DNA from 4 places in the Tsukamurella hominis genome. Region 2 is predicted to be linked to each of the others. Evidence: predicted binding sites of a transcription regulator. Region 2 holds the regulator's gene; each other region holds the start of a gene.

Region 1 (7,857 bases), on a different contig from region 2:
GGCGGGTGATCGGCAATATCGAGCGGGTCGCGAACCTCTTCCTCACCAAGACCGTGTACGCGGTGCTCCTGGCGTGGCTCGTCGGCCTGGCGGGGCTGGGCGCCAAGATCTTCGGGTTCGCGCCGATCTCGTACCCGTTCCAGCCGATCCACGTGACGATCGCGGCCTGGTTCACCATCGGTATTCCCGCCTTCGTCATGTCCCTGGCGCCCAACAACGAGCGGGCGAAGACCGGGTTCGTCGGGCGCGTGCTGCGGCTGGCGGCACCGTCGGGCGTGGGGATCGGCCTGGCGACGTTCCTGTGCTACCTCGTGGTCAACCCGGGCGGCTCCGGCGCGGCGCTGGGCGGGAAGGCCGCGACGCTGAGCGTCGAGCAGATCCAGGCCTCGACGGCGGCCCTCATCGCGCTGCTCGTCGGCTCACTGTGGGTCCTGGGGATCGTGGCTCGGCCGTACACCTGGTGGAAGATCCTGCTCGTGGGCGGCTCGGTCGCGTTCTACGTGGTGCTGTTCTCGATCCCGCTGGCGCAGGAGAAGTTCTTCCTCGACATCAGCGATCCCGCCATGGTGGGCACCGGCTTCGCCTTCGGCGGGTTGGCGATCGTCCTGGTCGAGCTCCTCCGCCGGGTGGCGCCGTCGGTCTTCCGCGCGGTCGCGCACCGTCGGGCCTGAAACCTCACTCCGGCAGCGGGGTTCCCCACCAGTGGACGCCGTTAGCGTCCCGGACGAGGTGATCAGCACGCGCCCCGAGGGGCTCGCCGATGCAGAAGGCGGCGGCGTCCCGGCCGACGGTCTCCGGATCGCCGACGGTGCCGTAGAGCGGTGAGATCGTCGCCTCCGTCGCGAATCCCAGCGTGACGGGGTGGTCCCACCAGCGGTAGACGACGTGGAAGAGGTCCCCGGTGGTGCCCGCATCGATCACTCCGACGCACCACGCCTCGGTGATGCTGCCGTCCCGCAGCGCCATCAGGCACCCGAGGAGCGCGGCCTCTTCGGGCGTGCGCGGCACGCCGCACTCTTCGATGAGTCTGTTGTGGCTGCGGGTCGTTCGCGGCAGCTCCGGGGAGTAGGTTACAGCGGCCTCGTCCGGGGCGAAGAAGTCCTCGTGGACCACGGAGCGGCGGATCACCATGTCTCGATCGTAGGCGGCGGGCGATCGGACTCACGGGCCGTCACGCTCGGGCCCGTCGCGAGCGGGGCGGTTCGGCGCGCGGCGACAGATTCATCCGTCGATCGTGGTGGTCCGGTTCCGCCCCGCCGTCTTGCTCGCCTTCAGGGCGCGATCGGCGCGGTCGTTCAGGTCGTCGAGCACGGCCGACGCGGTGCGCGGAGTGCGGGCCGCCGGGGCGTGATCCACGCGCACGAGGCCGATGCTCAGGGACACGGCGCTCCCGTCCGGCAGTCGCACCGGGTCCCGGTGGATGGTCTCGCTCAGGAACATCGCGTCGCGCTCGGGGTTCGCGCTGATGACGGCGAACTCGTCGCCGCCGAGGCGGGCGACGACGGCGTTCGGCGTCGTCCCCGCCGCGATCAGGCGCGCGACATTGCGCAGGACACCGTCGCCGACGGTGTGCCCGAAGCGATCGTTGATGGCCTTGAACTGGTCGACATCGATCGCCGCGACCACCAGCTCGCCGGTCGCGCGGTGGAGGAGGCGGCCGCTCGAGAACGCGAAGCCGCGACGATTGAGGACGCTCGTCAGCGGATCGAGGGACGACTCGAGCAGCTGCCTGCTGATCAGTCGCTGCATCTCGACGGTGTATCGCCGCAGCAGGGCCACCACGGCGTTGGCCACGACGATCGCGACGACGACTTCGAGCCCCACGGTGAGCGGGTAGAACCCCGCCGTGAGAAGCACGCCGCCGAGCACGAGGATCACCGTCGTCGAAAAGGCGATGTGGAGGGCCATGACTCGCCCGTCCACGAAGTGGGCCACGTAGGCGCCGATCACGGCGAACAGACCCGTACCGATCAGAGCCGCCTGGGCGTTCTGCATGCACAGCACGACGCCGGCGAGGCCGATGTCGGCGTAGGCGACGAAGGCGATGCTGCCCTTGCCGCGGGTTCCCTTCGACCACAGCGCGCCGGCGAGCGGAGTCCTGGCGACGAGGGTCGACGCGGGGATCACGCTGAGGCAGATGAGCCCGATCGCGATCTGTCGCCACCGGCTATCGCCCGCACCGTCGGGGATGACGATGGTGACCGCGCCGAACGCGCCGAACCCGAGCGTCAGGGCCGCGATGGCATACCGCCACAGCTGATCCCGGAGCTCGATGCGGCGGAGGAGGTGGCGCGGTGCCCCGGCTCCGAAAGTCATCTCCTCCATGCGTCAGATCGTCCCACGCACAACCCCGCCGCGTTCGTGATTGCAAGGGCTTTGGGATCGGCAAGAACGGGTTCCATTGACTGCGTACTCGACGCCCGAAACCTTGTTAGGCCAAACAAGAGTCGGCTCCCGTCCCCGGCGAGGCGGTTCTCTGTGGCGCCCTCGAACCTCTCGTGGTGCCGGGCTGAATCACGAATGAATATTCGAGTGTGTGGTATGTGCTCGAACGCAGCGGTAGGATTGAAGGGGAGCGAGGGGGTGAGAGCGAATGGATTCCTGTACGGCAGAGGAGTATCTCGACGCCCTCGTCGTGTTCGAGCAGGCGGCCGAGCGGTTGGCCTCCGCGGATCCGGTGATGCTGTCCTCGCAGCAGGTGCTCGACTGTCTGCGTCGCCTGGAGACGGCCGCCCGCCAGGTCCCGTACGGCCAGAACGTGCTGGCCGGGGTCGCGTTCGAGCAGGGGCTGCCGGCGGAGCTGGGCTACACCGGGCTCAAGGAACTCCTCGTCGACCAATTGCGGCTCGCCGGCACGGAGGCGCGTGATCGGATGCACGGCGCGTACAACCGGGTGCCGCGTCACGCCCGCGGCTTCGCGCCCGAGCCCAAGTACGAACTCATCGCGGAGGCGCAGCGCGAGGGCAGGATCTCCGAACGGCACGCCACGGCGATGGGGCGGATCCTCGACAAGTGCTACCGCCTCAACGGCGGCGACCTCGACGATTTCGAAGAGATCCTCGTGACGGCGGCGGAGAGTGTGCCGCCGGAGGACATCGATCAGATCGGCAAGCGCGCCGTCGCCCTCCTCGATCCCGACGGTGCCGAGCCGGACCGGGATCGCATCCGGCGCTCGCGGGAGCTCACCGTGAGCGCCCAGGGCGACGACCTGATGTCCGACCTCGGCGGCGCGCTGTCGCCCGAGTGTCGCGCCCTGCTCGACGTGGTACTCGAGATGTTCGCCCGCGCGGGCGTGGGCAATCCCGACGATGCCGCGGCCCCGGTCGATCCGGGCGACGCGGACGCGGTCCGCGCCGCCGCCGCGCGCGACACCCGGAGCGCGGCGCAACGCAACCACGACGCCCTCGCCCATGTGCTCGGCATCGTCATCGGCTCGGGCGAACTCGGCAGCCATCGAGGGCTGCCCTGCGTCCCGATCATCACGCTCGGCATCGATCAGCTCGAGTCGGAGACCGGCATCGCGACCACCGCCACCGGTGGACGGCTCCCCGTCGCCGACGCGCTGCGGATGATGGGCACCAACCCGAAGTACGTCCTGGTGTTGGACCTCGCCTCGCGGCCGCTGTTCCTGGGGCGGGAGAAGCGCCTCGCGTCCGCGGATCAGCGGATCGCGCTGTACGGCTCCGAGAAGGGCTGCAGTGCACCGGGATGCGACGCGCCCGCCACCCGCTGCCAGGTGCACCACATCACCGAGTGGGCCCACGGCGGCGCCACCGACGTCACCGCGCTCACGCTCGCCTGCGACGCCCACCACGGTAAGGTCGTCCCCGACCTGACGGAGAACCCGCGCGGATGGGAGACCATCACGATCCCGCACGGCGAGCCGTACGCCGGGCGGACCGGCTGGCGACGCGGCGCCGATCCCGCCGGGACGCATCGCGTCAATCACCGGCGCCACGCCGAGGAGCTCCATCGCGAGGCACTCGTCCGCTGGCGCACCCGGTGCGCGCAGTTCCGGGACGCGTGGGTCGAACAGGACCTCCGCCGCCAGTTCGAGGACAGCTCTGCCGATCACGACCTGATCGCGACGGTCCTCGATGGTCCGCACGGCCCGCCGCTCCTCGAACAGTTGCTCGCCGAACACGATGCCGACACCGCCTGGTGCGCACCGTCGAACACCGACGCCCGCGCCGCCTGATGCCTCAGAACCGGCTCCGCCAGGCGGCGGCGTCGGGGAGGCGGGCGTCCGGCGCGGTCGTCCAGAAGGCGGACGTGAGGTCGTAACCGTCGTGCACGAGTGCGGCCCGTGCGGGCCAGCGCTCCGCTGTCCACTCGGGCTCGTTGTGCATCGAGTCGATGCCCGCGCGCACTCCGCCCTCCAGTTCGAAGTGCAAGTGGCGTGCCGCCACGCGAGCGTGAGGGGCGTCCGCTGGGCCGGAGCCTGCGATGCCCGCCAGGTCGGTGGCCGCGGCGCGGATCCGGCGATCGGTCCAGGCGAAGGTGCGACGGTGCGCGCCCGGGTCCAGCAGGTACATCGCGAGCAGCGCGATCACCACGCCGACGAGCGTCTCCACGAGACGGTCACGGATCACCGGGCCTGCGGCCCCGCCGGTCACGCCCGCCCCGCTCGCCAGCAGCGCGACCGGGGTGATCACGACGACCGCCGCGGCGTAGTTGCGGACGACGAGGATCTCGATGCAGAACTGCAGCACCGCGACCACCGCGATGAGGGCGTAGCCCTGCGGAGCCGCCGCGTGCAGGCCCGCGAACAGCACCAATCCGACTGCGGTGCCGAGGAATCGGTGCAGCGCGCGTACGGTCCCGTGCACGCGGTCGACCCCGGTCTGCAGCACCACGAGCGCGCTGATCGCGGCCCAGTGCGGCCGCTCGAACCCGAGTGCGATGCTCACCGCGCCCGCTGCGAGGCAGGCGACGCCCACCCGGCCGGCGGTGATCGCCGCGTGCGAGGACGGGCTCAGGGAGCGCCCGAGCCGATAGGCGATCGTCGGCCGCAGCCGCGACGTGGTGACGGCGCGCGTGGGGTCGGCCTCCGTGTCCGCGTCGTCGGCGGAGGCGGCGGCGAAGCGTCGGTTGGCGTCCCGGAGGTCGGCCAGCAGCGCCGCATCGGCGGGACGGCTCGCCGACCGCGCGTCGTCCATCGTCGACCAGGCCGCGACCAGGGCGGAACCCGCGGCGTGCCGGCGCTCGGCGGACGGCGGACCGTCGGTGGCGAGGTAGGCGTTCACCGCCCCGATCGCGCGCCCCGCGGCCTCCCGCTGCGGCGCCGACGGGTCGACCAGCACCCCGGACATCGAGACCACCACCGACGAGATCGCGCCCAGGGCGGCACCGACCACCAGCATCACGGGATCGGCACCGGATTCGACGGCGATCAGCCCTCCGGACCCGACCAGCGCGAAGAACAGGGCACCCGGCGGACCCAACCGCAGCGCATCCACCACGAAGACCGCGGCGGCGGCCGGGACCACCGTCATCAGCACGGCGCAGGTCTTGAGAAGGACACCGCCCGCGGGCACCGCCCAGCCGATCGTCGCCCCGACGGATACCGCGACCAGCAGCGCCAGCCCCGCGGCCGCCACCACGTGCCCGCGGACCCGAAAGGCGCGGCCCTCGCCGTACAGCACGGCGAAGGCGCCGAAGGTGGTGAAGAGGGCCGAGCTCGCGTGCCCCGCCGCGACCAGCCCGGCCCCGGGGATCGCCACCGCCGCCGCGGCCCGCAGGCCGGCCCGCCACCGCCAGACGGGCGCACCGTCGGCGAAGACGAGCGAGCGGACCCGCGCGACGCGGGGCGGGGGATCGTGGAGTGGTTCGCTCACCTATCCATTGGATCACTGTCCGGTCGCGCGGGCATCGCCGGCGCGGGCGTCAGGCGACGGGTGGCGGCACGCTCCTGTCACCGGGCGGGATCGGCCTCCCGATGGTGCGGTAGGTCTTGTCGTACTCGGCCTTCCAGCGCGGCCAATCCAGGTAGGCGTCGCCGCCGAGATCCCGGCGGTAGCGCCGGTACTGCCCGCGAGCGGTGCGCAGCGTGTTGCGTGACTGCCGTGCGGCCCGACGCGCCGCGTACCGCGCGTTCCACTCCTCGCGCTCGGACAACGGCCGCGGCGGGTCGGCGAAGATCTGTCGGTTCAGCACGTCGGCTCCAGACGTCGAGGCGACACGATTCATCGTGGACAGGAGCTTCAGCGTAGCGAAGTCGACGCGGGGAACGCCGCGCACGCGCGTGCACTCGGCAGAGTTCGGGATGGCACGCGAGGCGATGCCTCAGCGGCGAAGAAGGAAGTGCCCCCGGCAGGATTCGAACCTGCGGCCTTTCGCTCCGGAGGCGAACGCTCTATCCCCTGAGCTACGGGGGCGCAGGGCGTAGCAAGGTTAGCGCATAGGGCGGGCCCGGCGGAAACCGGGCGGTCAGGCGCACCTTAGGATGGACCGGTGACTCCCGCTGACCTTTCGGAACTCCTGCACGCCACCGCGACCACCGTGCTCACCGAGCGCGGCCTCGACGCCTCCGTGCTGCCCGAACGCGTCACCGTCGAGCGGCCCCGCAACCCCGAACACGGCGACTACGCGACGAACATCGCGATGCAGGTGGCCAAGAAGGCGGGCGTCAACCCGCGCGACCTGGCGACGTGGCTCGCCGAGGCGCTCGGCACCGCCGACGGCGTCGACGAGGCGACCGTGGCGGGCCCCGGCTTCCTCAACATCCGCCTCGCCGCGGACGCGCAGAACCAGCTCGTCGTGAGCATCCTCGAGCAGGCGGGCGCGTTCGGTCACGGGACGGCGCTCGACGGGGCGCTCATCAACCTCGAGTTCGTCTCCGCCAACCCGACGGGCCCCGTCCACCTCGGCGGCGCCCGGTGGGCCGCCGTCGGCGACAGCCTGGGCCGCGTCCTCGAGGCGCAGGGGGCCGAGGTCACCCGCGAGTACTACTTCAACGATCACGGCGCGCAGATCGACCGCTTCGCCCGGTCGCTCGACGCCGCCGCGCGGAACGAGCCGACCCCCGAGGACGGCTACGCCGGCGACTACATCGGCGAGATCGCGGCCACCGTCGTGCAGGGCCGCCCGGGCATCCTGGATCTCCCCGAGGCCGAGCGGATCGAGGCGTTCCGCGCGGACGGCGTCGAGCTCATGTTCGCGCACATCAAGCGCACGCTGCACGAGTTCGGCACCGACTTCGCCGTCTTCACGCACGAGGACGAGATGTTCACCTCCGGCCTCGTCGAGAGCAGCGTCGAGCAGCTCAAGGCGGGCGGCAACCTGTACGAGCAGGACGGCGCCTGGTGGCTCAAGGCCACCGACTACGGCGACGACAAGGATCGCGTCGTCATCAAGTCCGACGGCAACGCCGCCTACATCGCGGGCGACATCGCCTACATCAAGCACAAGTTCGATCGCGGCTTCACCCTCGCGATCTACATGCTCGGTGCGGACCATCACGGCTACATCGCCCGGCTCAAGGCGGCCGCCGCCGCGCTCGGCTACGACCCCGACCGCATCGAGGTCCTCATCGGTCAGCTGGTGAACCTCGTCAAGGACGGCAAGCCCGTCCGCATGAGCAAGCGGGCCGGCACCGTCATCACCCTCGACGACCTGGTGGACGCCGTCGGCGTGGACGCCGCGCGGTACTCCCTGGTGCGCAGCTCCGTGGACACCTCCATCGACCTCGACCTGGACCTGCTCGCCCAGGCCAGCAACGAGAACCCCGTCTACTACGTGCAGTACGCGCACGCGCGGCTCTCGGCCATCGCCCGCTCGGCCGCCGAGCTCGGCATCGAGCCGTCGACGGAGCACCTCGGCCTGCTCGACCACGCCCGCGAGGGCGACCTCGTGCGC
Region 2 (7,857 bases):
CGCCACCGAGGTCCGGGGCGCGATCGCGTCCGCCCCGCCGGCGCTGCGCGAGGCGGCGGAGGACATCGCCGAGCAACTCGACGCGCTCCTGTTCCCCGGCTTCGTCGCGGCGACCCCGGACGCGCACCTGCAGCACCTGCCCCGCTACACCGCGGGCGCCGCTGCGCGCTGGGCGGCGCTACCCGCGTCGATCGACCGGGACGACCGCGGAATGGCCACGCTCGACCGCGTGTACGGCACGCTCACGGCGAAGCTGGACACGCTGCCCGAGCACCGGCGCGATGCGGCGCTGGACCAGGTGCACTGGTTGATCGAGGAACTGCGGGTCAGCCTGTTCGCACAGTCGCTGGGCACCGCCGGGTCGGTCTCGGAGAAGAAAGTGCTGGCCGCGATCGCGTCTCTGACCTGAGCGCCGGTCGCTCGGGGGCGGGCTACGCCGCGTCGGTCGGGTCCGCGGCGGCGGCGCGGGCGCGAAGGTCGCGGATCGCGGCCTCGAAGTCCTCGATGGACGAGAAGCCCTGGTAGACCGACGCGAAGCGCAGGTAGGCGACCTCGTCCAGGTCACGGAGCGGGCCGAGGATGGCCAGGCCGACCTCGTTCGCGGGCACCTCGGCCACACCCATGGCCCGGATCGTCTCCTCGACCTGCTGGGCGAGCTTGTGCAGGTCGTCCTCGGCGACGTCGCGGCCCTGGCACGCCCGGCGCACGCCCTTGACGACCTTCTCGCGACTGAAGGGTTCGGTGACGCCGTTGCGCTTCACGACCGCCATGACCGCACTCTCGACGGTGGTGAAGCGGCGGCCGCACTCGTTGCAGGAGCGGCGCCGACGGATGCCCTGCCCGTCATCGAACACTCGTGAATCGACCACACGGGTGTCCTCGTTCTTGCAGAACGGGCAATACATGGGTCCACCTCCCGCGCGGCTGCGCTCGGACGTCCGGCGGGGCAGTTGCAGCACGGTGGCCCCTGCCACCGCCGTGCCCCGCGATCTCGTCTCCGAGAATACTCGGCACGGGAACGGCACCACATTGTCGAGGTGGGCGGAGCGCCCGCCGTGCCGGGAATCCACTATCGCCATACGGGTGGTCATCTGCGTCTCCTTCGATCGTGAGGTGGCGGGTTAGTACCGCGGGGTGACGAGGGTCTGTCCGGCGTGCACCCGGCCGCCCTCCAGGCCGTTGATCTCCGAGATCTCGGCGACGACGGCGGCCTGAGCCCGATCGGGCGCGATCTCGCGGGCGATCTGCTCGAGGCTCTGCCCGCTGCGCACGGTCACGATCGAGGTCAGCGCGGGCTGTGCGGCGCCGGCGGGGGCCGCCGGCTCCGCCTGCGGGGCGCCGCCGAACAACACCAGGAGCCCGGCGAAGACGCCCGCGGCGAACAGGACGCACGCCAGGACCGCGGGACCCGGAGTCCGGCGGGCGCAGCCGTCGGCACGCGAGTATCCGCGGGGGACGCGGCGAGCGGCGGATCGCACGCCCGGGCGTTCGACGGTGCGTCGCGCCGAGCCGCGGGCCCCCGTCACGCGGACCGCCGCCGGCTCCGTTCGAACAAGCGCCTCGACGACGTCGTTCGACGAGGTGATCGATACCGCCGACGCCTCCCGGGTGCGACTGCGCGCGAGCCGCGGCGAGACTCCGCGAGCCCGGGTCGCGCCGCGCCGGTCGGAAGCCGCCGAACCGTGCCGCACGAGCGCCTGCGCCTCGGCGGCAGCGTCCTGCGCTGCGGTGATGACGTCCCGATCGATGATCGCGGTCATGATCTCTCCTTGGTCGGTAGCGGGTTCTTCTCGCTCACCCACTGGTCTATCGGAGGGGACTGACAAGTTTTCAATCCAGCCCCACCAGTCACACCGAAGTGCGTGCAAGTGTTCGAGAGAACTTCTGTTCGATTTCTACCACACCCCTCCGGCGGACGGAAGACACGCGGACAAATTTCTCGAACAGGTGTTTGTCAGGCCGTTCGAGCTGGACTACAGTGGAGTCGGAACCGAACGGGCGTGAGGAGCGACACATGACAGATGAACGACAGGTCCAGCACCGGGACAAGCGCTTCCGCGACGCACAGGGCAACGTCTCCGAGGATCACCTCACCCGTCGCCAGAAGCAGGTCCTGGAGGTGATCCGCCGGTCTGTGCGGGACCGCGGCTACCCCCCGAGCATTCGCGAGATCGGTGACGAGGTGGGCCTCACGTCCACCTCATCCGTGGCGCATCAATTGCGCACGCTCGAGCGCCTGGGCTTCCTGCACCGCGACCCGAACCGCCCCCGCGCCGTGAACGTCCAGGGCGCCGAGGAGCGCACCGCACAGGTCATCCAGAAGGTGATGGAGGACGAGGACCGGATGCCGGAGCCCGCCTTCGTCCCGGTCCTGGGGCGGATCGCCGCGGGCGGCCCGATCCTGGCGGAGGAGGCGGTGGAGGAGATCTTCCCGCTTCCCCGTGAGCTCGTGGGCGAGGGCTCACTGTTCCTCCTCAAGGTGGTCGGCGAGTCGATGACGGACGCTGCCATCTGCGACGGGGACTGGGTCGTGGTGCGTCAGCAGTCCGTCGCCGAGAACGGCGACATCGTCGCGGCGATGCTCGACGGCGAGGCCACCGTCAAGACCTTCCGGCGGACCGGCCGCGACGTCTGGCTGATGCCGCACAACCCCGCGTTCGACCCGATCCACGGCAACGACGCGGTCATCCTCGGCAAGGTGGTCACCGTCATGCGTCGGATCTGACCGCACCCGCTCCGCGCCGCGCCGGCTCGTCGACCGCGAGGTCGGGGGCCGGCGCTCGTCGTCCGCCGCGGGAGGCGATCACGCACGCCGCACCGCCGAGCACCAGCCCGGCGAGCACGCCGGGGTGCACCGCCTCGCCCACCATGAGGAACGCGAACAGCGCCGACACCGCCGGGATCACCGCGAACAGCATCGCGGCGCCGCTCGCCCCCGCGATGCCGATCACACGCAGGTACAGGGTGGTCGCCGTCATCGAACTCAGCAACACCATCAGCACGAGCACGAGGGCGCCCCGCACGGGATCCGTGACGTCCGCGCCGAACAGCACGACGAGGGCGCCGGCCGGGACGGCCGCGACCACCATGCCGATCGCGTTCCCGGCCGTCGGGTCGACGTCGCGGCAGAACCGCTGCTGGTACACCCCTCCGACGGCGATACCCGCCAGTCCGATCAGAGTGAACCCGATCCCCGCGCCGGCGTGGGCCAGCATCGGCACCGTCGACCAGCACGCCGTGACGACCGCCGCGAGGCCCAGCAGAGCCGCCAGGGAACGGCTCGCCGTCAGTCGCTCCCGGAGCGCGACCCGCGCCACCACCGTCGTCACCGCCGGGTTCACGCCGATGATCAACGCCGCGACCCCGGCGGGCACGCCCGCCTGCAGCCCGAGGTAGCAGCCCAGGAACTGCGTGGCCTGCGCCAGGAGCCCCACCACGACGGCGTGCCCCAGATCCGCACCTTTCGGCACGCGCCGGCCGGTCGCGCGCACCAGTCCGAGCATCAGTACGCCGGAGATCGCGAACCGCAGGAACAGCAGCAGGAACGGGCTCATCGCGGCGACGCCGAGGGCGCCGAGCGGATACCCGAAGGCGTACAGCACGACGACGGAGAGCGCGAGAACGGGAGGAATTCGCATGCGTCGATCGTCGACCGCGCAGGTGCTCGCCGTCCAATAATGATTGACGATCACGATCGATCAGATCTATCGTTCATTCATGGCCGAGCCGATCCTCGACATCGTCCCGCTACGCAGTGTGGTCGCGATCGCCCGCTGCGGCGGGGTCCACCGCGCCGCCGAGACCCTCCACCTGACGCAGTCGACCGTCAGTGCCCACCTGCGCAGGCTCGAGAAGTCCACCGGCGACACCATCGTCGAGAAGGCGGGGCGCGGGATCCGGTTCACCGATCACGGCAACCGGCTGCTCGGGCACGCGCAGACGATCCTCGACGCGCACGACGCCGCGGTCCATGAGCTCGCCTCCCCCACGAGCCACACGCTGTCCGTCGCCGCCACCGAGCACGGTGCCGATCGCCTGATCCCCGAGCTCAGCCGCGGCTTCGGCGCCCTCCCCGGCGGGTGGGCCGCGCAGTTCCGGTTCGATCGCAGCGCCCAGATCGCCGGCGCCGTGGACCGTGGCCTGGCAGACGTGGCGGTCTTCCTCGCCGCCGGTGACCATCCGGACGCCATCGGCCCCATCGACCTGCACTGGTACGCCGCCCGGGAGTGGAAGCGCCCAGCCGACACGGTGCCCGTCCTCCTCTTCGACGACCCGTGCGTCCTGCGCGCACCCGCGGCGGACGCGCTGACGCGCAACGGGATCGACTACACGATCGCCGCCGAGGCCGCGAACCTCGCGGGCCTGTACTCGGCGGCCCGCAGCGGCCTCGGGGTCACCCTGCTCCCCGCCATCGACGCGACCGACGGCCTGGTCACCGTCGACACGATGCCGCACCTGCCGCCGATCGCTCTCGCGGTCACCGTCGGGCCGCGCGTGCCGGCCACGGTCCGGGCCGCCGTCCGCCGTGCCGCCGCCTCACTGACCACTCCCCGCTAGCCCGCGCTCGCCTCCGCCGCGTCCACCGTCTGGCTGAGGAGGACCGCGATGGTCATGGGTCCGACGCCACCCGGCACCGGGGACGCGGCGCGGGCGCGCGCGGCCGCGCCCGGGGTGACGTCCCCTGGAGTGAAGCCCGCGTCGACGATGACCGCACCGGGGCGCACCATGTCGGCGGTGATCAGACCAGCCCGACCCGCGGCCGCGATGAGCACGTCGGCGCGACGGGTGTGCGCCGCGAGGTCGCGGGTACGCGAGTGACACACCGTGACGGTCGCGTCGCGCTGGATGAGCATCGCGGCGAGCGGCTTTCCGAGGATCGCGCTGCGCCCGACCACGGTCACGTCGGCACTCTCGAGCGTGACTCCGTAGTGGTCGAGTAACCGAACGATCCCCGCGGGTGTGCAACTCCGGTGGCCCGTTCGCCCGAGCGCGGCGGCCGCGAACGCGGCGCTCGAGGTGCCGTCGACGTCCTTGGTCACGGGGATCGCGTCGAACGCGGCTCGCTCGTCCACCTGCGGCGGCAGCGGGTGCTGCAAGAGGATGCCGTGCACGCCTCCGTCGGCTGCCAGCCCCGTGAGCACACGGATCAGCTCGACCGTCGTGGTCTCCGCGGGCAGGTGCACGAAGCGGGAGTCCAGGCCGTGGTTGGAGCACCGACGGCGCTTCATCGCCACGTACGTGGCGGAGCCCGGATCGTCGCCGACCAGCACGGTGGCCAGAGTCGGGGCGAACGGCAGCGCCGCGGCGCGGGCGGCGGTGTGGGCGTTGAGCTCTGCGGCGAGCTGGGTGCCGGAGAGAACGATGGGACCGGACATGGCGACCTCCTGGGACTTCGACGCCCAGGCGCGCGGCTCACGGATACTCCGGTGGGCCGCTCCCCCGGGGTGCTCCCCGTCAGCGCCAGTCACGGCCACCCCCGAGGCTACCCTCCCTGCGCGCTCGCCTCCGCGTACCGGTGCAGGTGGTCGGTGGCGGAGCCGAACTCGGTCTCGATGGCGGTGAGCCTCTTGAAGCAGTGCCCGATCGCCAGCTCCTCCGTCATGCCCATGCCGCCGTGCAACTGGACCGCGTTCTGCCCGACGAACCGCGCCGCCCGCGCGATGGTGATCTTCGCGGCCGAGACGGCACGGCGGCGCACCTGCGGCTCCGCGTCGAGGTTGAGCACCGCGAGATAGCTCGCCGCCACCGACTGTTCGAGCTCGAGCGACATGTCCACCATGCGGTGCTGCAGCGCCTGGAAGGAGCCGATCGGCACGCCGAACTGGCGGCGCTGCTTGGCGTACGCCACGGTGTCCGCGACGACCCGGCGCATGATCCCGACCGCCTCGGAGCAGACGGCGGCGGCGCCGTCGTCGAGGGCGCGTTCGATGACGTCCCAGGCACCGCCCTCGGTGCCGAGCAGCGCCGACGCGGGCACGCGGACGTCGCTGAGCACCAGATCGCCCGTGTGGTGGTCGTCGATCGTCCGGAAGTAGTGCGCGCTCACCCCGGCGGGGGGAGCCTGCGGGTCGAACTCCACAAGGAACAGCGAGATCCCGTCGCGGTCGAGCCGGCCTCCTGCGGTGCGGGCGGCGACGATCAGATGCGTCGCGAACGGCAGGTCCGCGACCACGATCTTCGCTCCGGACAGCACGTACTCGTCACCGTCGCGCACGGCCGTCGTCTGGACGTCCCAGGGCTCGCGCCCGGACTCGGGCTCGGTGAGCGCGAACGCGATCCGCGCCCCGCCCTCGGCGATCGCCGTCAGCACCGCGTCCGCCGCCGGTTCTGCGGAGCCGCGGAGCAGGGCGGCGCCCACGACGGCGGTGCCGCCGTAGGGCTCGACGACGAGCGCGCCACCGAGCTCCTCGGCGATCACCATCATCTCCTCGGGGCCGCCGCCCAGTCCGCCCACGGACTCGGGCAGCGTCGCGGCGAGGATGCCCAGCTCGGACGCGAAGGCCTCCCACACGGCGGGTTGCCATCCGATTTCGGAGCGAGCCGCGCTGCGCGACTCCACCAGCGGGTACCGGCCCGCGAGGTACGACCGCACGGCGTCGCGCAGCATCGTCTGTTCGTCGGTGAGTGTGAAGTCCATCTACAGCCCCAATGCCGCTTTCGCCAGGATGTTCCGTTGGATCTCGTTGGAGCCCGCGTAGATCGAGCCCGCACGATCGTTGAAGTAGCGCAGCGGCGCGACGGCCTGCCACAGGTCTCCGCTGTGTGCGCCGTCGGCGGGCGGAAGGTACTCGACCACCGGTCCGCCGGGCCGCGTGACGTGCGGCTGGTACACCCGGCCGCGGGGCCCGGCGCTCTTGTGGATGAACTCGGTGATCGCCTGGCTCAGTTCCGTGCCCAGGATCTTGAGCATCGACGCCGCGGTGCCCGGGTTCCCGCCCGCCGAGAGCACCGCCAGCGAGCGGTGTTCGAGGATCTCCAGGACGTCGACGCGGGCGCGCAGCTCGGCGAGTCCGAGCCGGAAGTCGTCGTCCTCGGACAACGGCCGGCCGCCGCGGCCCGGCACCGTCGCGGCCTGCTCGGCGAGGAGGTCGAGCGAGACCTGCAGCCAGGGCGCGGACGCGCCGCCGCCGCGCTCGAACTCGAGGAGGTACTTGGCCACCGTCCAGCCCTCGTCGATCTTCCCCAGCACGTTGGCCTTCGGTACGCGCACCTTGTCGAAGAAGACAACATTCTGCACCTCCTCGCCGGACGCCATGACGAGCGGCTGGATCTCGATGCCGGGCACCGTCATGTCCAGCAGGAGGAAGGTGATGCCCTGCTGCTTGCGCTCCTGCTTCGAGGTGCGGACCAGCGCGAACATCCAGTTCGCCTCGCGCGCGTGGGTGGTCCAGATCTTGGATCCGGTGAGCACGAGGTCGTCACCGTCGGACTCCGCGCGCATCGCCAGCGAGGCGAGGTCCGAACCGGATTCGGGCTCGGAGTAGCCCTGGCAGAAGAAGACCGAGGCATCGAGGATGCCCGGGAGGAAGAACTTCTTCTGCTCCTCGGTCCCGAACTTCACGATGGCGTGCGCCACCATGCGGATACCCATGGGCGACAGGAACGGAGCTCCGGCCAGCACGGATTCCCGCGAGAAGATGTAGTGCTGCGCGACCGACCAGTCGCAGCCGCCCCACTCGACCGGCCACGCGGGCGCGGCCCACCCCCGCTCGTGGAGGATCGCCTGCCACTGCAGGCTCGCCTCGTGATCGGAGTAGACGCTGGTCGCCAGCCTGCCGGCCGCCCGCAGATCGTCGGTGAGGTGCGTGTCGAGGAACTCCCGCACCTCGTCGCGGAAGGCCTCTTCCTCCGCCGTGA
Region 3 (7,857 bases), on a different contig from region 2:
TGCCCGCGGAGGACGTCGTGGAGCGCGACGGGAAGTTCTTCCTGGGCGAGCAGGAGGTGAACCGCGAGTACGGCAAGATGGGCAAGTCCCTGAAGAACTCCGTCGCTCCGGACGACATCGCCCGCGACTACGGCGCCGACACCCTGCGCGTCTACGAGATGTCCATGGGTCCGCTGGACCAGGACCGCGCGTGGGCGACGAAGGACGTCGTGGGCGCGCAGCGCTTCCTGCAGCGCGCCTGGCGCGCGGTGATCGACGAGGAGACCGGTGCCGTCCGCGTCACCGACGAGACCCCGTCCGACGACTCGATGCGGGTGCTGCACAAGACGATCGCCGGCGTCCGCGAGGACTACGCGGAGATGCGCGACAACACCGCCATCGCCAAGCTGATCGAGCTGACCAACCACCTCACCAAGGAGTACCCCGGCGGCGCACCGCGCTCGCTCGCCGAGCCGCTGACGCTCATGCTCGCTCCCGTCGCCCCGCACATCGCGGAGGAGCTGTGGAGCCGGCTGGGACACGCCGAGTCGCTGGCGCACGGCCCCTTCCCTGTGGCCGAGGGCCAGTGGCTGGTGCAGGACACCGTCGAGATCCCGGTGCAGGTCAAGGGCAAGGTCCGCGCGCGGATCACCGTGGGCGCCGACGCCTCCGACGAGGCGCTCGAGGCCGCCGCCCTGGCGGATCCGAAGATCGCCGAGCTGCTCGACGGCGCGCCGCGCAAGGTCATCGTCGTGTCCGGCAAGCTCGTCAACATCGTTCCGTAACAGGTGAGTCCGGCCATGCAGGCGCTCGCCGAGCAGCTCATGGCCGGCCCCCGCGGGCGAGCACTGTGTGTGTTCGCCGGCCTTCCGTTTTCGGCATGGCGCCTTCTGTGGGATCTTGAGCTCGACCCACTGACCGATACGGGCGGGCCCTGGTACACGGCCGCGAGCGACCGCGTGCTCACCGATGCTCAAGCCCAGTCCGTTCGCGCCCTCGCTGTCGCGCTCGCCGAACCGGAGGTCATCGATAGCACCGCGGTGCGCCGAGCGCTGGAGCACACCGTTGACAACGCCGTGTACTGGCAGGACCCCCGTGACGAAGAACTCGTGGGCTCGATACCTCTGCTCGCGTCGGACCTGCGAGAGATCGCGCAACGGATCGCGGCGTTGCCGGAGACCCGATGGTGGACCGCACCGATGTCGGAGCATCAGTACGAGGTGCGTTTCCTGCCCTTCAGTGAGGTGGGTGCCCTGGACTCGGATTTGCGGGCGGCGGCGATCCTCGCCGATGCGTTCCGTCCTCGTCGGCCGAGCGAGCGGCCCGGTTACAGAAGTGGGTGGTGGTCGATGCCGCCGGTCGGACTGGTCCGAACATGTCCCTCCCCGGACGGAGAGCCGAGCGGCCTGTTCCTCGTTGAGGACGGGTTTGGGCAGCAGCGGGCGGCGGTTCACCCAGTGACGTCCTCGCGTTCACGAGTGTTCGAGATCGACTCCGGTGAGGCGTGGGCGCGGCTCTGTCGACGTCATCAGCTGGACGTCACGAACGACCGATCCTCGGACTGGCGGATCACCACCGGTCTCGCCGACACTCGCTGGGTGATGCCTGATTGGCGATCAGTAGCAGCGGAGTACGACGCGGTGCACCTGCAGGTCGGGGCGTATCTGGCGGCGAGTGGCACCGCGATCGAGGTGGAGCCGGGGGTGCACTCGGTGATCGCGGGGTGGGCGCCGGGCGACACCTTCTGGCTCACGGATGTCGTCGAAGTGGAACCTCGCGGCCGGATCTTCGTCAAGGATCGGGACGACGACCTGTGGCACGCCGAGGAGGAGGGGAACCCGTGATCGGATCCCTGGCGGACCTCGCGACCGAGGAGCGGCGCAGCCTGCTCGACCTCGTGGAGGGCTTCACGGAAGCGCAGTGGCGTGCGCCCAGCCTGTGTGCGGGGTGGAGCGTCCGGGACGTGGTGCTGCATCACATCAGTTACGACCTGTTGACGGGGCGGGAGACGCTGCAGCGCATGGTCACCGGCCGCGCGCATCCTGGCAGTTCGTCGAACGATGCGCGTCTCGCGGAGCTCGCCGGGCTCACCACCGGCAACATCGTGTCCGCCCTCCGCGCACACCAGCGGCCCACGGGACTGACCTCCGGGTTCGGCTGCCGTATCTCCCTGCTGGACGGCATGATCCACCAGCAGGACGTGCGCCGGCCGCTGAACCTGCCGCGGACGATCCCCGGGAAGCGCATCCTGCCGGCGCTGAACTTCGCACTCTGGGCGCCGCCTGTGCGGGGTGCGGTCCGCGGCAGGGGAGTGCGCCTCGTCGCCGACGACCTCGACTGGTCCTTCGGTCGTGGCCCGGAGGTGCACGGTTCGGCGGAGGCGTTGCTGCTCGCCATGGGCGGCCGCACCGTCGTCCTGGATGAGTTGACCGGGCCGGGCCTGGGTCGATTCACCCGGAACCTGGGAGCCCTCGGTACGCGCTGAGCCCGCCCCGTGCACGGAGCCGACGGCCCCGATGTGCTGACCCGCCATGCGCTGCGCCGGCGCGCCTGAGCCGTCGGCGAATGACACCTCGGGTCATGCCACGACAGCGAGCTGCCACGGCGGATCCTCGCGCCAATGGTTGTCGGCGTCGTGGTCGGAGAGCAGGTCCTCCAGCAGCGGCGGGCCATTCGGCCCGTCCAGCATCGCGGCGATGTCGTCGTGGATGGTGCCCACGAAGTCGCGGTAGAGGGCGCGTTCGTCCTGCGCGCGCCACTCGTCGGCGTACTGCTGGTGTCGTTGGCGGTGGTGCTCCTGCGCCAGCCGGTAGAGCTCCTCCGCGTGGTGCGAGTGGTTCACGCGGTACTCGCCGGTGGGGTCGCCGGTGCGGCGCCATCCGGTGCGGCCGGCGCACTCGTCGCCCTCGGGCAGCGTGACGGTCTCGAATCCGCGGCGCACCTCGTCGTCACTGGGGACCACCTTGCCGTGGTGGGCATCGCAGGCCAGGGTCAGCACCGTGATGTCGGTGGCGCCCCCGTCCCGCCACTCGATCGTGTGGTGCACCTGGCAGCGGGTGGCGGGCGCATCGCACCGGGGCGCGCTGCAGCCCCGCTCGGATCCGTAGAGGGCGATGCGCTGGTCCGCGGACGCCAGGCGCTTCTCGCGGCCGAGGTACAGCGGGCGCGACGCGACATCCAGCAGCAGAACGTACTTGGGGTTGGCGCCCATCATTCGCAGCGCGTCCCCGACGGGCAGCCGACCACCGGTGGCGGTGGTGGCGATGCCGGTCTCGGACTCGAGCTGATCGATCCCCAGGGTGATGATCGGGACGCACGGCATCCCGCGGTGCTGCCCGAGCGCGCCCGAACCGATCACGATCCGGAGCGCCGCGACGAACGCGTCGTGGTTGCGTTGCCCCGCGCTCCGGCGGTCCCGCTTCGCAGCCTCCGCGACGGCTTCGGCATCGTCGATGTCGACGGGGTGCTCCGCGTCCGCCGGGTTGTTCACGCCGGGCCGGGCGAGCTTCTCCAGCATCGTGTCCATCAGCGCGCGGGCCTCCGGTGAAAGAACCCCGCCGAGCGCGGACATGAGGTCGTCACCCTGCTTGCCGACGGTCATCTCGCGCTTGCGGGCGACGTCCTCCGCGGAGGGTTCGGCACCGTCGGAGTCGAGGAGCTCGTACGCACGCCGGCCTAGGAGTACGACGTCCTCCGGCGTGCACCCGCCGACGGCGGCGGTGACCAGCATGTCCTCCAGATCGTGCAGGTCGGGATGGGAGAGCTTGGGGGAGCAGGTGTCGAAGGCCTTCTCGATCGCCAGGGCGTGCCGTTCGGACAGCGTGCCCGCGCGCTGGGCGGCGGCGACGAGGGGCAGGCGCGGCTCGGGGGCGTGCCCGCGTTCCTGCCGCGGCGCGCGCGACCGAGCACCACGGATCCGATCCCGCGCCTCGACGCCCGCCAGGCACAGCTGATCGACCAGAAGCTCCTTGGCGCCCGTGTAGCCGAGCTGGGCCGGCAGGTCCTGCTCGATGGCCACCTCGGTGAGCCAGTACTGGCTGCTGGAGACCGTGCGCGCGGCGCGCTCGAGGCGCCGGAGGCTGCCGAGGACCTCCTGCGAGGACAGCATGACGGGGTTCATCGCGGCCAAGCGGTCGGCAGCCTGTTCGAAGGAGGCGAGCGCATCGAGATACTCAGCCGCAGTGCCGGAATCGATCATGAGCCGCCTCCCTTCGCTACTGCAATCCTACGCGCATGTGCGAGAGAGGGCAATAGTCTCGAACATGCTTCCGACGGGGTGACGATGCCTTAGCCTGGAGTCCTCGGATGAGGGGAGCGCCGGATGCGCCTGATCGACGATGCGGAGCGCCGCGCTCGCATGGCCCGCCGCCACGCCCTCGCGCCGCGGCATCGCACCGATTCCGTCCTGGACGCGGTGCGCGCCGTCGGTGTCCTGCACGCCACGGAGCCGGCGACGCCGTACCTGTCGGTGCACGCGCGGATGCACGATTTCGCCCGTGACGAGTACGAGCGCGAACTCTGGGAGGAGCGCTCGCTCGTCAAGCAGCTCGCCATGCGCCGCACCATGTTCGTCTTCCCGCGCGAGCTGTACGGCCCGGCGCTGAGCGGCCCGTCGGACCGCGTCGCGGCCCAGGAGCACGCGAAGATCGCCAAGGACGCGGTCCGCGGCGGCATCGCCGCTGATGGCGAGGTCTGGCTCGCGCAGGCGCGCGCAGCGGTCCTCGACGCCCTCCGCGGCTGCGAGCTCAGCGCCGTGCGGCTCCGTGAGCAGGTGCCCGAGCTCGATGGCAAGGTGATGATGTCGGAGGGCAAGAAGTACGGCGGCGAGATGCACTTGGCGCCCAGGGTTCTCACCTGGCTCGGCGCGGCGGGCGAGCTGGTGCGCGCCCACAACGAGAGCCACTGGCGCGTGAACCGGAACCTGTGGTCCCGCGCCGACGAGTGGCTCGGGGAGCCGGCCGTGCGTACCGAACCCGCCGAGGCGTACGCGATTCTGGTGCGTGAGTACCTGCGCGCCTTCGGCCCGGCCACGGAGACCGACGTGGTGTGGTGGTTCGGCGCCACCAAGACGGCGATCCGCGCCGCGCTCGCCGAGATCGGTGCGGTCCCGGTGGAATTGGAGCGCGACGGCACCGGCTGGGTGCTGCACGACGACGTGGACCCGGAGGACCCCGTGGAGCCCTGGGCCGCGCTCCTCCCCGCACTCGATCCCACGCCGATGGGCTGGAAGGAACGCGCCTTCTACCTCGAGCCGGGCTTCGCCACGGCGATCTACGACGCCGCCGGCAACGCCGGGACCACCGCCTGGTGGGACGGTCGCATCGTCGGGGCCTACACGCAGGACGACGACGGCGCCGTCGGGCTGGTGCTGGCGCCGGGCACGCCTCGCGCGGCGCGGAAGGCCCTCGACGCGGAGGCCGCGCGGCTGCAGGAGTGGCTGGCGGGCGAGCGGGTGAACTCGCTCTACAAGTCGCCGATCACCCTGCCCGCGTATCGGAGCTAGTCAGCGCACGACGGCGATCGCCAGGCCGTCCCAGCCCTTGATCCCGACGGTCTGCAGCGCGGTGGCGTCCAGCCGCGGGTCGGTGCCGAGGCGTTCGAGGGCGCCGCGGATTCCGTCGGCGTCGGGCCCCTCGTCCTGCAGGCGGCGGACCACGTTGTCGATCACGATGACAGTGCCCGGAACGCTCAGCCGCAGAGCCCAATCGAGGTAGGCGCGGTTGTTGGCTTTGTCGGCATCGATGAAGACGAGGCCGAACGGGCCCTCGAGGAAGGGCAGGGTATCGAGGGCGGCGCCGACCTTGATCTCGACGCGATCACCCAGGCCGGCCTCGTCGAGGCTGGCCCGCGCGACGGCGGCGTGCGCGGGTGAGAACTCCAGGGTGATCACCGACCCCGACGGCCCGACGGCGCGCGCGAGCCAGGCGGTGCTGTAGCCGCCGAGCGTGCCGATCTCGAGGATCCGCTCGGCGCCCGCGATCGAGGCCAGCAGGTAGAGGAACTTGCCCTGCGTGCCGGAGACGGCTATGTCCGGCAGGCCGCCCTCGGCCTGCGCTACGCGGATCGGTTCGAACGCGGCCGCGTCGACGGCCACCGTCCGCTCCAGGTAGTCGTCCGTCTCGGCCCACGACTCGCTGCTCACGCGTTCGACTCTATGCCGACCGTCCCGGCGTCGACAACCCCGGATCGTTGCGATTCCTGGCGTGCGGTTCTAACGTCAGCCGTGCGGACAGCGCGGTCGCACTGAAGCCACGGGTGGGGGACCGATCCGATCACACACCCGAGGAGTTCTCATGCAGCACAACCTCATCCGATCGCTGGCGCGGGGAGCGGTCACAGTCTGCGCCGCCGCCGCTGCGGTCGCCGCCGGTGCGGGTATCGCCGGCGCGGCACCCGGCCCCGGGCCGGCCCCCGACACCCTGTGCCGGGTTCCCGGCCTCATCTCCACGATCACGGCCGACGGCCCGGGCCGCGTCGGCGTCACGGGGAGGGCCGACTTCGGGCCGCTCTGGGCGGGGATCACCTTCAAGGCGACGGGCACCCTGGACTGGCGCAACCTGCGGACGGGCGCCACGGGGCACATCGGGGGCGAGGGCGTCAACGCGGCCTTCTTCCGGGCGGCAACCGGACCGGGGGACGTCGAGTTCCGCGTGCTCGTGCACGTCGCCGACGGCCCGGGGCCCGTGCCGTGGCACGACAACTGGACCCGTGTGTGCACGGGGCGGTACCTGGTCCGCTGATCAGCGCGGCCGGAGCACGATCTCGGTGGGGTGCGCGTCGCCGGGGGTCTCGATCGCCCGAACGACGGCGCGGGCGACGGTCTCCGGGCGGAGCAGGCCCTCGGTCGCGTACTCGCGCCCCTCGGCGGCGAAGATGCCCTGCTGCATCTCCGTGTCGATCCGCCCGGGGAAGACGCTGGTCACGCGCAGCGCGGGCTCCTCGGCGCGGAGCGCCTCGGCGAAGGCGGTCAGCCCGAACTTGCTCGCGGCGTAGGCGGACCAGCCGGGGTTGGCGCGCTTGCCGGCGCCCGAGTTGATCAGCACCACGTGGCCGCCCGCGGCGCGCAGCGCGGGCAGCAGGGCGCGGGTGAGCTCGACGACCGCGAGCAGGTTGACCTCGAACATCTCCCGCCAGTCGGCGGCGGGGGTGTCCTCGATCCGCCCGATGCGGCCGACGCCGGCGTTGTGCACGAGCACGTCGAGCCGGTCGATCGGTGCGACGAGTTCCCGGACCGCGGAGTGATCGGTGAGGTCGGCCGGAAAGGGTGCGGCACCGTCGAACTCGGCGACGAGGCCGTCGAGCGCGGGGGAGGGGCGGCCGCCGAGCAGGAGCCGGTGGGAGCCGCCGAGCCCACGCGCGATGTGCGCGCCGAGCCCGCGGGAGGCGCCGGTGACGAGGGCGAGGGGGCGGGCGTCGTCGGTCATGCGGCCACGCTACCGAAGGCCGCGCGCACGGGAGAACCCCGGTCGAATCCTGGGGATCCGCCGGGGTTCTCGGGTCTCGAACGCTCAGAACTCCGCGTCGCCGACGAGGGCGGCCTCGGCCGGGACCTCGTGGGCATCGGCGTTCCGGCCGCGCACTTGGGTCAGGATGACGGCGGCGACGACGCAGGCGATCGCGCCGATGTAGAACGGGGCCGCGGCGCTGCCGAACCAGTTCGCGATGTGCGCCACGAAGGTCGCGGCCAGGGCGCCACCGGCCCAGCGCAGGAAGTTGTAGCCGGCGCTGGCGACGGGGCGCGGCGCGTCGGCGATCGACATCGCCGTGCCGGTGAACAGCGTGTTCAGCACGCCCGACGGGATGCCGGAGAGCACGACGACGGTGACGACCACCGCGACGTTCTCGTGGCCGACGGCGGCGACCACCAGCAGCACGCCG
Region 4 (7,857 bases), on a different contig from region 2:
CGTCGAGGTCACCGCGAAGAAGCCGGACGGCACGGTCGCCGAGAAGGCCGCACTCACGATCGGCGAGGACGGCAAGCTCACCCCCGTCGACGGCACGGACGGAGTGGGCAAGGACGGAGCGGGCAAGGACGGCACCGGTGCCGGCGGCAAGGGCGAGGACGGCGCCGGCAAGGCGGGCGACGCGAAGCCGGCCGAGGCAAAGCCCGGCGACGCGAAGCCCAGTACGCAGAACGGCGCCGGAACTGGTGGCGGCCCAACGCCCGGGGCGGCGTCCCCGTCCGGAAGCGGCGGCGGAACAGGCGGCGGTGCGACCCCGTCGGCCGCCCCGAGCCCCGTCGTGCCGAACGTCCCGTCCACTCCGGCGGCCCCGGCGAAACCGTCGAACACCGGCGATCAGAACCCCGCGCCCGCAGCGGAACCGTGCCCGCCCGGCGAGCCCGCGGACCAGGGCACGGGCGCCGAGTTCGCCGTCAGCGGCACGTGATCAGCGCCGCCGAGGAGATGCGATGAGCAGCACCGACCCCCATCCCGACGACCACGCCCGCGCGATCCGCATCGCGGAGCGACAGGACCTGTTCGACGAGTTGCTGCGCGTCGCGGGCGTCACGCCGGAGCCGGCCGCGATCACGCAGCCGATCCCGGTGATCGCGCGCACGGAGCAGCCGGACTCCTGGCTCAGCGCGGGCTGAACACGGGCGCGGGCCGAGCGCGGGGACTCACGCCAGGCTACGCAGGCGCTGCAGGGCGCTGGGCTGCTCGGGCTCGGCGTTCGGGTCCCAGACGTAGGAGCTGTCGCCGAGATCGGCGCCGACCTCGGTGAAGACCTTGTACTCCTTGTCGTCGGCGAGCCCGCCGAGCAGGTAACCGGTCAGCAGCGCGCGGACCATCTTCTGCGTCGACTTGTCGGAGCCGCCCGCGCCGAGGGCGCCACGCAGCGAGATGCCCTCCGCCAGGCCGCCGGGCTCGGCGCCGGGCACGATCCGCAGCTCTGTCGGGCCCGAATACCGCAGCGAGAGGACGCCGGCGTTCGAGGTCATCGACTGCTCGTCGCCGGGCGCGCCCAGGATCAGTGCGTTCGCGTGGGTGCCGGTCGACGCCTTCTCCGCCTGCGGCGAGGTGGGCGCCGGGAACAGCGCGGCGAGCCACTCGACGCGGGAGTCCGCCGCGGCGGCGATGAGCGCCGCCCCGGTGCCCCATCCGTGGCCGACGACCGCGCGCTTGGCCTTGTTGACGGTGATCGCGCCGTCGCCCAGGCGGACCTCGGTGATCACGTCGAGCGCGGTGCCCAGGTCGATCGCGAGGCGCCCGTCGGAGGCCAGCACGCCGCCCTCGGTGTCCGGTGCCGCCACGACCAGGCCCCACGAGGCCAGGTGCTGCAGAGTCTTGGTGTACCGCTTCGACGGGGTCAGCCAGTCGTGCGCGAACGCCACCGCGGGCAGGTTCGAGCCGTTCTCGGGCGTGTAGATCACACCGGGCAGGCCCGCGACGCCCAGGTCGCCCTTGAGCACGCGGTGCGGCCCGCGCTTCTGCAGCTTCTTCACCAGCTTGCCCGCGTCAGTCACGCCGCTCACGTTAGCCGATCTGCCGTACCGTGGCGGCGTGCGGCACTTTCACCACCCCGACTCCGTACGCGCGGCCGAGGCGCCCCTCCTCGCCGCCCTGCCCGACGGTGCCCTCATGCGGCGCGCCGCGTACGGCCTCGCGGACGTCTGCGCGCAGGAACTGATCGATCGCACGGGCGGCGCCGCGGGCCGCAGGGTGACGCTGCTCGTCGGCTCCGGCGACAACGGCGGCGACGCGCTGTTCGCCGGCGCGTTCCTGCGGCGCCGCGGCGTCGCCGTGGAGGCGGTGCTGCTCGCGCCCGACCGTGCGCACGCCGCCGGGCTCCGCGCCCTCGAGCGCGCGGGCGGGCGGGTCGTCGCGGTGCCGCGCCGTCCGGACCTGGTGGTCGACGGCATCGTCGGGATCAGTGCGCGCGGTGCGCTCCGGACGGAGGCGGCGGACCTCGTCGCCGGGATCACCGCGCCGATCGTCGCGGCGGACACCCCGTCGGGCGTCGACGTCCGCACTGGCGTCGTGCACGGCCCGGCCGTCGCCGCCGCCGTCACCGTCGCCTTCGGTGCCCTCAAGCCCGTGCACGCGCTCGCCCCCGCCCGCTGCGGCCGGATCGAGCTGATCGACATCGGCCTCGCGTTCCCCTCCGACCGGAGCGCGGGCGAGCTGCTCGCCTACGACGACGCCGACCTGGCCGCGCTCTGGCCCGTCCCCGGCCCCGCCGACGACAAGTACAGCCTCGGCGTGCTCGGCGTCGTCGCCGGCGGCGCGACGTACCCGGGCGCCGCCGTGCTGGCGACGGGCGCGGCGATCCGCGCGACATCGGGCATGGTCCGCTACGCCGGCGCCGCCCGCGCCGCGGTCCTCGCCGCCTGGCCCGAGGTGGTCGCGAGCGACGACGTCACGGACAGCGGCCGCGTGCAGGCGTGGGCCGCGGGCCCTGGCATGGGAGTCGACGGTGCGGCCGCGGATCGTCTGGCCCGGGTCCTCGACCAGGACCTCCCGACGGTGCTCGACGCGGACGCTCTCACGCTGCTCGCCGAGCATCCGGGCCTGCTGTCCGGCCGGACCGCCCCGACGGTCCTGACGCCGCACGCGGGGGAGTTCGCGCGGCTCGTGGGCCCCGTCGGCAACGACCGGGTCGCGGCCGCGCGCGAGGCGGCCCGCGAACTCGACGCGACGGTGCTGCTCAAGGGGCACGTCACCGTCATCGCGGCCCCCGACGGCACCGTCGTGGCCGACACCGCGGGCTCGTCCTGGGCCGCGACGCCCGGGTCGGGCGACGTGCTGACCGGTCTCGTCGGCAAGCTCCTCGCCTCCGGCCTCGGCCCGCTCGACGCGGCCGCCTGCGCCGCGCGGGTGCACGGTCTCGCCGCTGCCCGCGCCGCCGACGGTGCCCCGACGCACGCCGGGGCGATCAGCGCGGCGGTGCCGGACGTCCTGCGCACGGTGCTGCGCGACTAGGCTGAGCAGCGCCATGAAGACATCGATTCCCGCGACCGGGCTGGAGCGGCTGACAGCGCAGATCGACCTGGGCGCGGTCGCGCACAACACGCGGATCGTCGCCGACCACGCGCCGGGGGCCGCGGTGATGGCGGTGCTCAAGGCGGACGCCTACGGGCACGGCGCCGTGCCCGTCGCGCGGGCGGTGCTCGCGGGCGGCGCCACGGAGATCGGCGTGACCACCGTCGACGAGGCGGTCGCGCTGCGCGAGGGCGGCGTCACCGTGCCGCTGCTCAGCTGGCTCAGCACGACCTGCTTCGAGCGGGCCATCGACGCCGACGTCCGGATCGGCGTCAGCTCGCCGCGTCAGCTGGCCGCCGTCGTGGCCGCGGCGAGGAACGTGGGCCGCCCCGCGACGGTGCACGTCAAGGTCGATACCGGGCTCAGCCGCAACGGAGTCTCCGCGGCCGAATGGGCCGCCACCCGCGACGCCCTCGTCGACGCGGAGCGGGCCGGCACCGTCGAGTTGCAGGGCGTCTTCACCCACCTCGCCCACGGTGACGACCCGGAGCACCCGTTCCTCGACGTCCAGCGCGATGCGCTCGCCGCCACCGTCGCCGACGCCCGCGCGCACGGCCTGACGCCCACGCAGGTGCACGCCGCGAACTCCGCGGCCGCGCTGACCCGCCCCGATCTGCACTTCGACCTGGTCCGCCCCGGCATCGCCCTCTACGGCGGAGTCCCGGTGCCCGGCAGGGACTTCGGGCTCCGGCCGGCGATGACCTTCGCCGCGCCCGTGATCCTGATCAAGCGGATCCGTCAGGGAGACGGGGTCAGCTACGGGCACAGCTGGATCGCGCCGCGCGACACCGTCGTCGGGCTGATCCCCGCCGGGTACGCGGACGGGGTGTGGCGCCCGCTGAGCGGCCGCATCGAGGTGGCGATCGGCGGGCGGCGCTTCCCGCAGGTCGGCCGAGTCTGTATGGACCAGAGCGTGATCGACCTCGGGCCCGACGGCGGCGGGGTGTCCGAGGGCGACACCGCCGTCCTCTTCGGCGACGCGCCCGGCGCCGACGTCGCCGCCGACTGGGCGGAGAAGGTCGGCACCATCGACTACGAGATCCTCACCGGCGTGCGCGGGCGCGCCGTCCGGACCTACACGGGGGAACTGTGAACGACGACCGCGGCCGCATCCACATCCCCGAGCGCCTGCCCGGGCCCGCCCTGCTCGCGGGCCTCGGCACCGGCGTCGCCGTCGCCGCGCTGACGGGGATCGCCGCCGCAGCACGGGTTCTCGGCGTCCGCGGCGCGGGCGACGATCCCGTCTCGCCCGACGACCTGGTGTTCCGGTCCGACCGCGAGTCGATCGTCATGAGCCCCGACGGTGTGCCGCTGCACGTCCGCGAGGTCGGCCCCCGGACGGCCCCGGTGACGGTGCTGTTCGTGCACGGTTTCACGCTGCGGACCGCGTCCTGGGTGCTGGTCCGGAACGAGCTGCAGGCCCGCTGGGGCGACGACGTGCGCATGGTCTTCCCCGACTGCCGCGGCCACGGCGACTCCGGCTCCTGCACGCCGGAGCAGAGCACCGTCGCCCTCCTCGGCGACGACATCGCCACCGTCCTGCGGGCCCTCGTGCCCGAGGGGCCGGTCGTGCTCGCCGGGCACTCGATGGGCGGCATGGCGATCTGCGCGTTCGCGACCGGACATCCCGAGCTGGTCGGCTCGCGGGTGGTCGGCGCGTCGCTGCTCGGCACCGCGTCGCACGCGCTCACCGACGTGGGACTGGCTGCCGCGCTGCGCAATCCGGTGCTCGACGTGATGAGTGTCGCGATTCGTTTCCTGCCCTCGGTCGTCGGCCGGGGCCGCGAGGTGATCAAGCCGATCGCGACGCCCTTCGTCACGGCGGGGGCCTACGCGCCCGGCGATCGGAGCGCGACCATGACGGACTTCTCGTCGACCATGAGCCTGTCGGCGCCGCTCGGCACCTACGCGGGTTTCATGCCCGCGCTGGAGGAGTACGACGAGCGCGGCGCGCTCCCGGTGCTGCGCCGCATCGAAACCTCCGTGGTGTGCGGCGACCACGACTGGATGACGCCGCTGAGCAAGTCGAAGGCGCTCGCCGACGCACTCGACTCCGAGCTCATCGTGCTCGCGGAGACGGGGCACATGCTGATCCTCGAGTCCGCGCCCAGGGTGGCGCGGGCGATCGCCGACCTCGTCGCACGGGCGGTGCCGGAGTGAGCCGGCCGGTGCGGGGCGAGCGGGTGCTGCCCGAGGTCGAGGACACCGAGGCCCTCGGCCGGGAGCTCGCGGCCGAGCTCACCGCGGGCGACCTCGTCATCCTCGACGGTCCGCTCGGGGCTGGGAAGACCGCGCTGACCCGCGGGATCGCCGCCGGACTCGGCGTCACCGGGCGGGTCTCGTCGCCGACGTTCATCATCGCCCGGGAGCACCGTCCGGGCGCGTCGGGAGGCCCGGGCCTCGTCCACGTGGACGCCTACCGCCTCGGCGGCCTCGACGAGTTGGACGCGCTCGACCTCGACACCGATCTCGAGGACTGCGTCGTCGTCGTGGAGTGGGGCGAGGGCGTGGCCGAGCGCCTCGCCGACCGGCACCTCATGGTCCGCCTGCGGCGGGCTGAGGGCACCGACGTCCGCACCGTCACCTGGGAGTGGGTCGACGGGGCCTGACCCGGCTCGGTCAGTCCCTGCCGGCCACGGTGCAGATGCAGGCGTGATTGCCCTGGGCGTCCGCGAGCACCCAGAAGCTGGGGGCGTGCGTGCCGGACACCAGCCGGCCGCCGGCCGCGATCGCGGCGTCGATGCGGCCCCGCGCCTCCCGCGGGTCGACCCAGACGTCCAGGTGGAAGCGCTGGCGCGGGGGCTCGTGCGCGTCGGTGCGCTGGAACCAGAGGATCGCGTCGGCGCCGTGCGCGCGGATCTCCAGATCGCCGTCGTCGTCCTGCACTTCGGCGCCGAGCACCGCCGACCAGAAGGGTGCGATCTCGGCGGCGTCCGCCGTGTCGAGGCCCAGCTCGACCACCGACGACTCCCCGGGATTCGCGGTGATCTCCCGCTCGCGCGCGATCTCCGAGAACCGCGCGGCGAGCCGGCGGTCCCGGTCGGTGACGCCGCCGGCGTCGTGGCTGTAGAGGAGGACGTCGACGGTGCCGTACCGCAGAGTGAGGTCGGGGTGGTGGTTCGCAGCCTCGGCCGCGGCGGCGAACGCGGTCACCAGCTCGAGCCCGGCGGTGAAGTCACGGGTGCGGAACCGGGTGTGCAGGCCGCGGACGAGCGGCGCCCAGTCGGGGAGGGGATCGGTGTTCTCGCTCATGATTCCATGGTGCTCCCCGGCACCGACAAGTTCGAGCGATCCGCCATGTTCGGCACTTGCGATCACCTCGAACAGAAGTACGATTGAAATATGAACGGATCCGGCGCCTTGGCGAGCCTCCCGAAGGCTTTGGTGCCTTCGGGGTTGGCCGACGGCGCGGTCGGTTCCGGGGTGTTGGGGTCGGTGTTGGAGCGGCAACGGCGGTCGGAGTGTCTGGCGTTCTGCAGGACGGTCTCGGCGGTGTATGCGCTGTTCCGGGACCGATACGGGGAGCGGGAGTCGGCGTTCCTGGCGTCGGATCCGATCGGTGGCGCGGATTTCTACGCGGTGCGGCGGGAGCTGTCGCTGGCTTATGAGGCGGTGAAGACGGAGATCTCGGCGGCGCTGCGGATCGGGCCGGCGGCCGCGGAGACGGCGATCGAACAGGCGGTGGGTTTCGTCGAACGCCTGCCGCGGGTGTTCGCGTTGATCGGTCGTCATGTGCTCTCCCCGCGGGGCGGGATGGAGGCGCTGAGCCGCGCGCGGGCCCTGACCGGGGCGCAGGCGCTGGAGTTCGATGGGCGGCTCGCGGATCTGTTGACCGCGGATCCGCTGCAGCTGGTGTCGGTTCCGGCGTTGCGGGAGGCCGCGGATCACCTGGTGCACGAGATCGACCCGGTGGCGGCGGAGCGTCGGCGGCGGATGGCCGAGGAGGACCGCCGGGTCACGTTCCGTCCCGCCGAGGACGGGATGGCGGCGGCGTACGCGCTGCTGACGGCGCACGAGGGGCTCGAGCTCGGGGTGCGGGTGGACGAGATCGCCGGCACGGTGTGCGAATCGGACCCGCGGACGGTGGCGCAGCGGCGGGTGGACGGGTTGATGATGCTGGTGCGCGGGTACGTCACGCTGGGCTGCTGGTGTGCGGTGCCGGGCTGCCCGTTGCAGGAGGCCCGCCCGGTGGGGGACACCGGCTCGGACGACGAGGGTGTGCGGGTGGTGACCCGGTACCGCACGTTGATCCATGTGGTGGTGAACGAGAAGACCCTCGCCGATTCGCAGAACACCGATGCGGGGTTCCTGCTCGGGCACGGCCCGATCACCGCACAATACGCCCGTGATCTCGCGGCCCGTGATGACGCGGTCCTGCGCCCCTTCGGAGAGGAACTCCCCGACACGACCGAGTGTGAACCGGCGGGCGCCGCAGCACACGTCGCGGCCCCGAGTGAACCGGAGCCGAGCAGCCCCGAGCCGAGCAACCCTGAGCTGATCAACGCTGAGCCGACCGTCGGCGAGGCGGGCGCCACCGGGGCCGTCGACGACGCGGACGACCAGGAACAGTCTTCCGCACCGGCTTCCGGGGGTTCGGCTCGGCGGCCGCCGCGGTCGGTGTGGTTCCGCACGCCGGGGCTCGACCTCTCGCGACGCGCTCCGGCGAGTGTCCTGCTCGCCGCGCGCTGTTGCCACACGGGTCTCCCAGTAGTCACCGAAGCGGCACCCGCAGAGTGTGATTCGCCTCAGCGGGTCGATGAACCCGCCGCCGAAGACCAG

The links. Region 2 encodes LexA, which represses DNA repair genes until DNA is damaged. Its sites were predicted from a motif close to CGAACANNTGTTCG; they were not measured.
Region 1: ACM9LD_RS23460 (HNH endonuclease signature motif containing protein) is a predicted target of LexA. The motif match lies at 2,518-2,531, and genes of this name have one in related genera.
Region 3: ACM9LD_RS15575 (HNH endonuclease signature motif containing protein) is a predicted target of LexA. The motif match lies at 4,237-4,250, and genes of this name have one in related genera.
Region 4: ACM9LD_RS00075 (HNH endonuclease signature motif containing protein) is a predicted target of LexA. The motif match lies at 6,399-6,412, and genes of this name have one in related genera.

What each region holds. Positions count from the first base shown of each region.
Region 1 is NZ_CBCRZG010000031.1:15,716-23,572, forward strand. Features, by position in the region: gene ACM9LD_RS23445 (HAD-IC family P-type ATPase) at 1-671, shown strand, start outside; gene ACM9LD_RS23450 (hypothetical protein) at 676-1,131, opposite strand; gene ACM9LD_RS23455 (GGDEF domain-containing protein) at 1,222-2,325, opposite strand; gene ACM9LD_RS23460 (HNH endonuclease signature motif containing protein) at 2,594-4,198, shown strand; gene ACM9LD_RS23465 (FUSC family protein) at 4,203-5,837, opposite strand; gene ACM9LD_RS23470 (hypothetical protein) at 5,887-6,156, opposite strand; tRNA gene ACM9LD_RS23475 (tRNA-Arg) at 6,305-6,377, opposite strand; gene argS (arginine--tRNA ligase) at 6,454-7,857, shown strand, end outside.
Region 2 is NZ_CBCRZG010000005.1:293,970-301,826, forward strand. Features, by position in the region: gene hrpA (ATP-dependent RNA helicase HrpA) at 1-409, shown strand, start outside; gene nrdR (transcriptional regulator NrdR) at 432-905, opposite strand; gene ACM9LD_RS09860 (LysM peptidoglycan-binding domain-containing protein) at 1,122-1,760, opposite strand; gene lexA (transcriptional repressor LexA) at 2,015-2,725, shown strand; gene ACM9LD_RS09870 (DMT family transporter) at 2,709-3,638, opposite strand; gene ACM9LD_RS09875 (LysR family transcriptional regulator) at 3,718-4,557, shown strand; gene ACM9LD_RS09880 (bifunctional 5,10-methylenetetrahydrofolate dehydrogenase/5,10-methenyltetrahydrofolate cyclohydrolase) at 4,554-5,375, opposite strand; ZMP/ZTP riboswitch at 5,391-5,478, opposite strand; gene ACM9LD_RS09885 (acyl-CoA dehydrogenase family protein) at 5,483-6,637, opposite strand; gene ACM9LD_RS09890 (acyl-CoA dehydrogenase family protein) at 6,638-7,857, opposite strand, start outside.
Region 3 is NZ_CBCRZG010000012.1:56,811-64,667, reverse strand. Features, by position in the region: gene leuS (leucine--tRNA ligase) at 1-764, shown strand, start outside; gene ACM9LD_RS15585 (hypothetical protein) at 780-1,823, shown strand; gene ACM9LD_RS15580 (maleylpyruvate isomerase family mycothiol-dependent enzyme) at 1,820-2,464, shown strand; gene ACM9LD_RS15575 (HNH endonuclease signature motif containing protein) at 2,558-4,177, opposite strand; gene ACM9LD_RS15570 (winged helix DNA-binding domain-containing protein) at 4,301-5,482, shown strand; gene ACM9LD_RS15565 (O-methyltransferase) at 5,483-6,121, opposite strand; gene ACM9LD_RS15560 (hypothetical protein) at 6,273-6,719, shown strand; gene ACM9LD_RS15555 (SDR family oxidoreductase) at 6,720-7,403, opposite strand; gene ACM9LD_RS15550 (MFS transporter) at 7,488-7,857, opposite strand, start outside.
Region 4 is NZ_CBCRZG010000001.1:6,458-14,314, forward strand. Features, by position in the region: gene ACM9LD_RS00035 (hypothetical protein) at 1-484, shown strand, start outside; gene ACM9LD_RS00040 (hypothetical protein) at 507-689, shown strand; gene ACM9LD_RS00045 (dienelactone hydrolase family protein) at 717-1,562, opposite strand; gene ACM9LD_RS00050 (NAD(P)H-hydrate dehydratase) at 1,600-3,018, shown strand; gene alr (alanine racemase) at 3,032-4,171, shown strand; gene ACM9LD_RS00060 (alpha/beta fold hydrolase) at 4,168-5,238, shown strand; gene tsaE (tRNA (adenosine(37)-N6)-threonylcarbamoyltransferase complex ATPase subunit type 1 TsaE) at 5,235-5,687, shown strand; gene ACM9LD_RS00070 (VOC family protein) at 5,698-6,330, opposite strand; gene ACM9LD_RS00075 (HNH endonuclease signature motif containing protein) at 6,571-7,857, shown strand, end outside.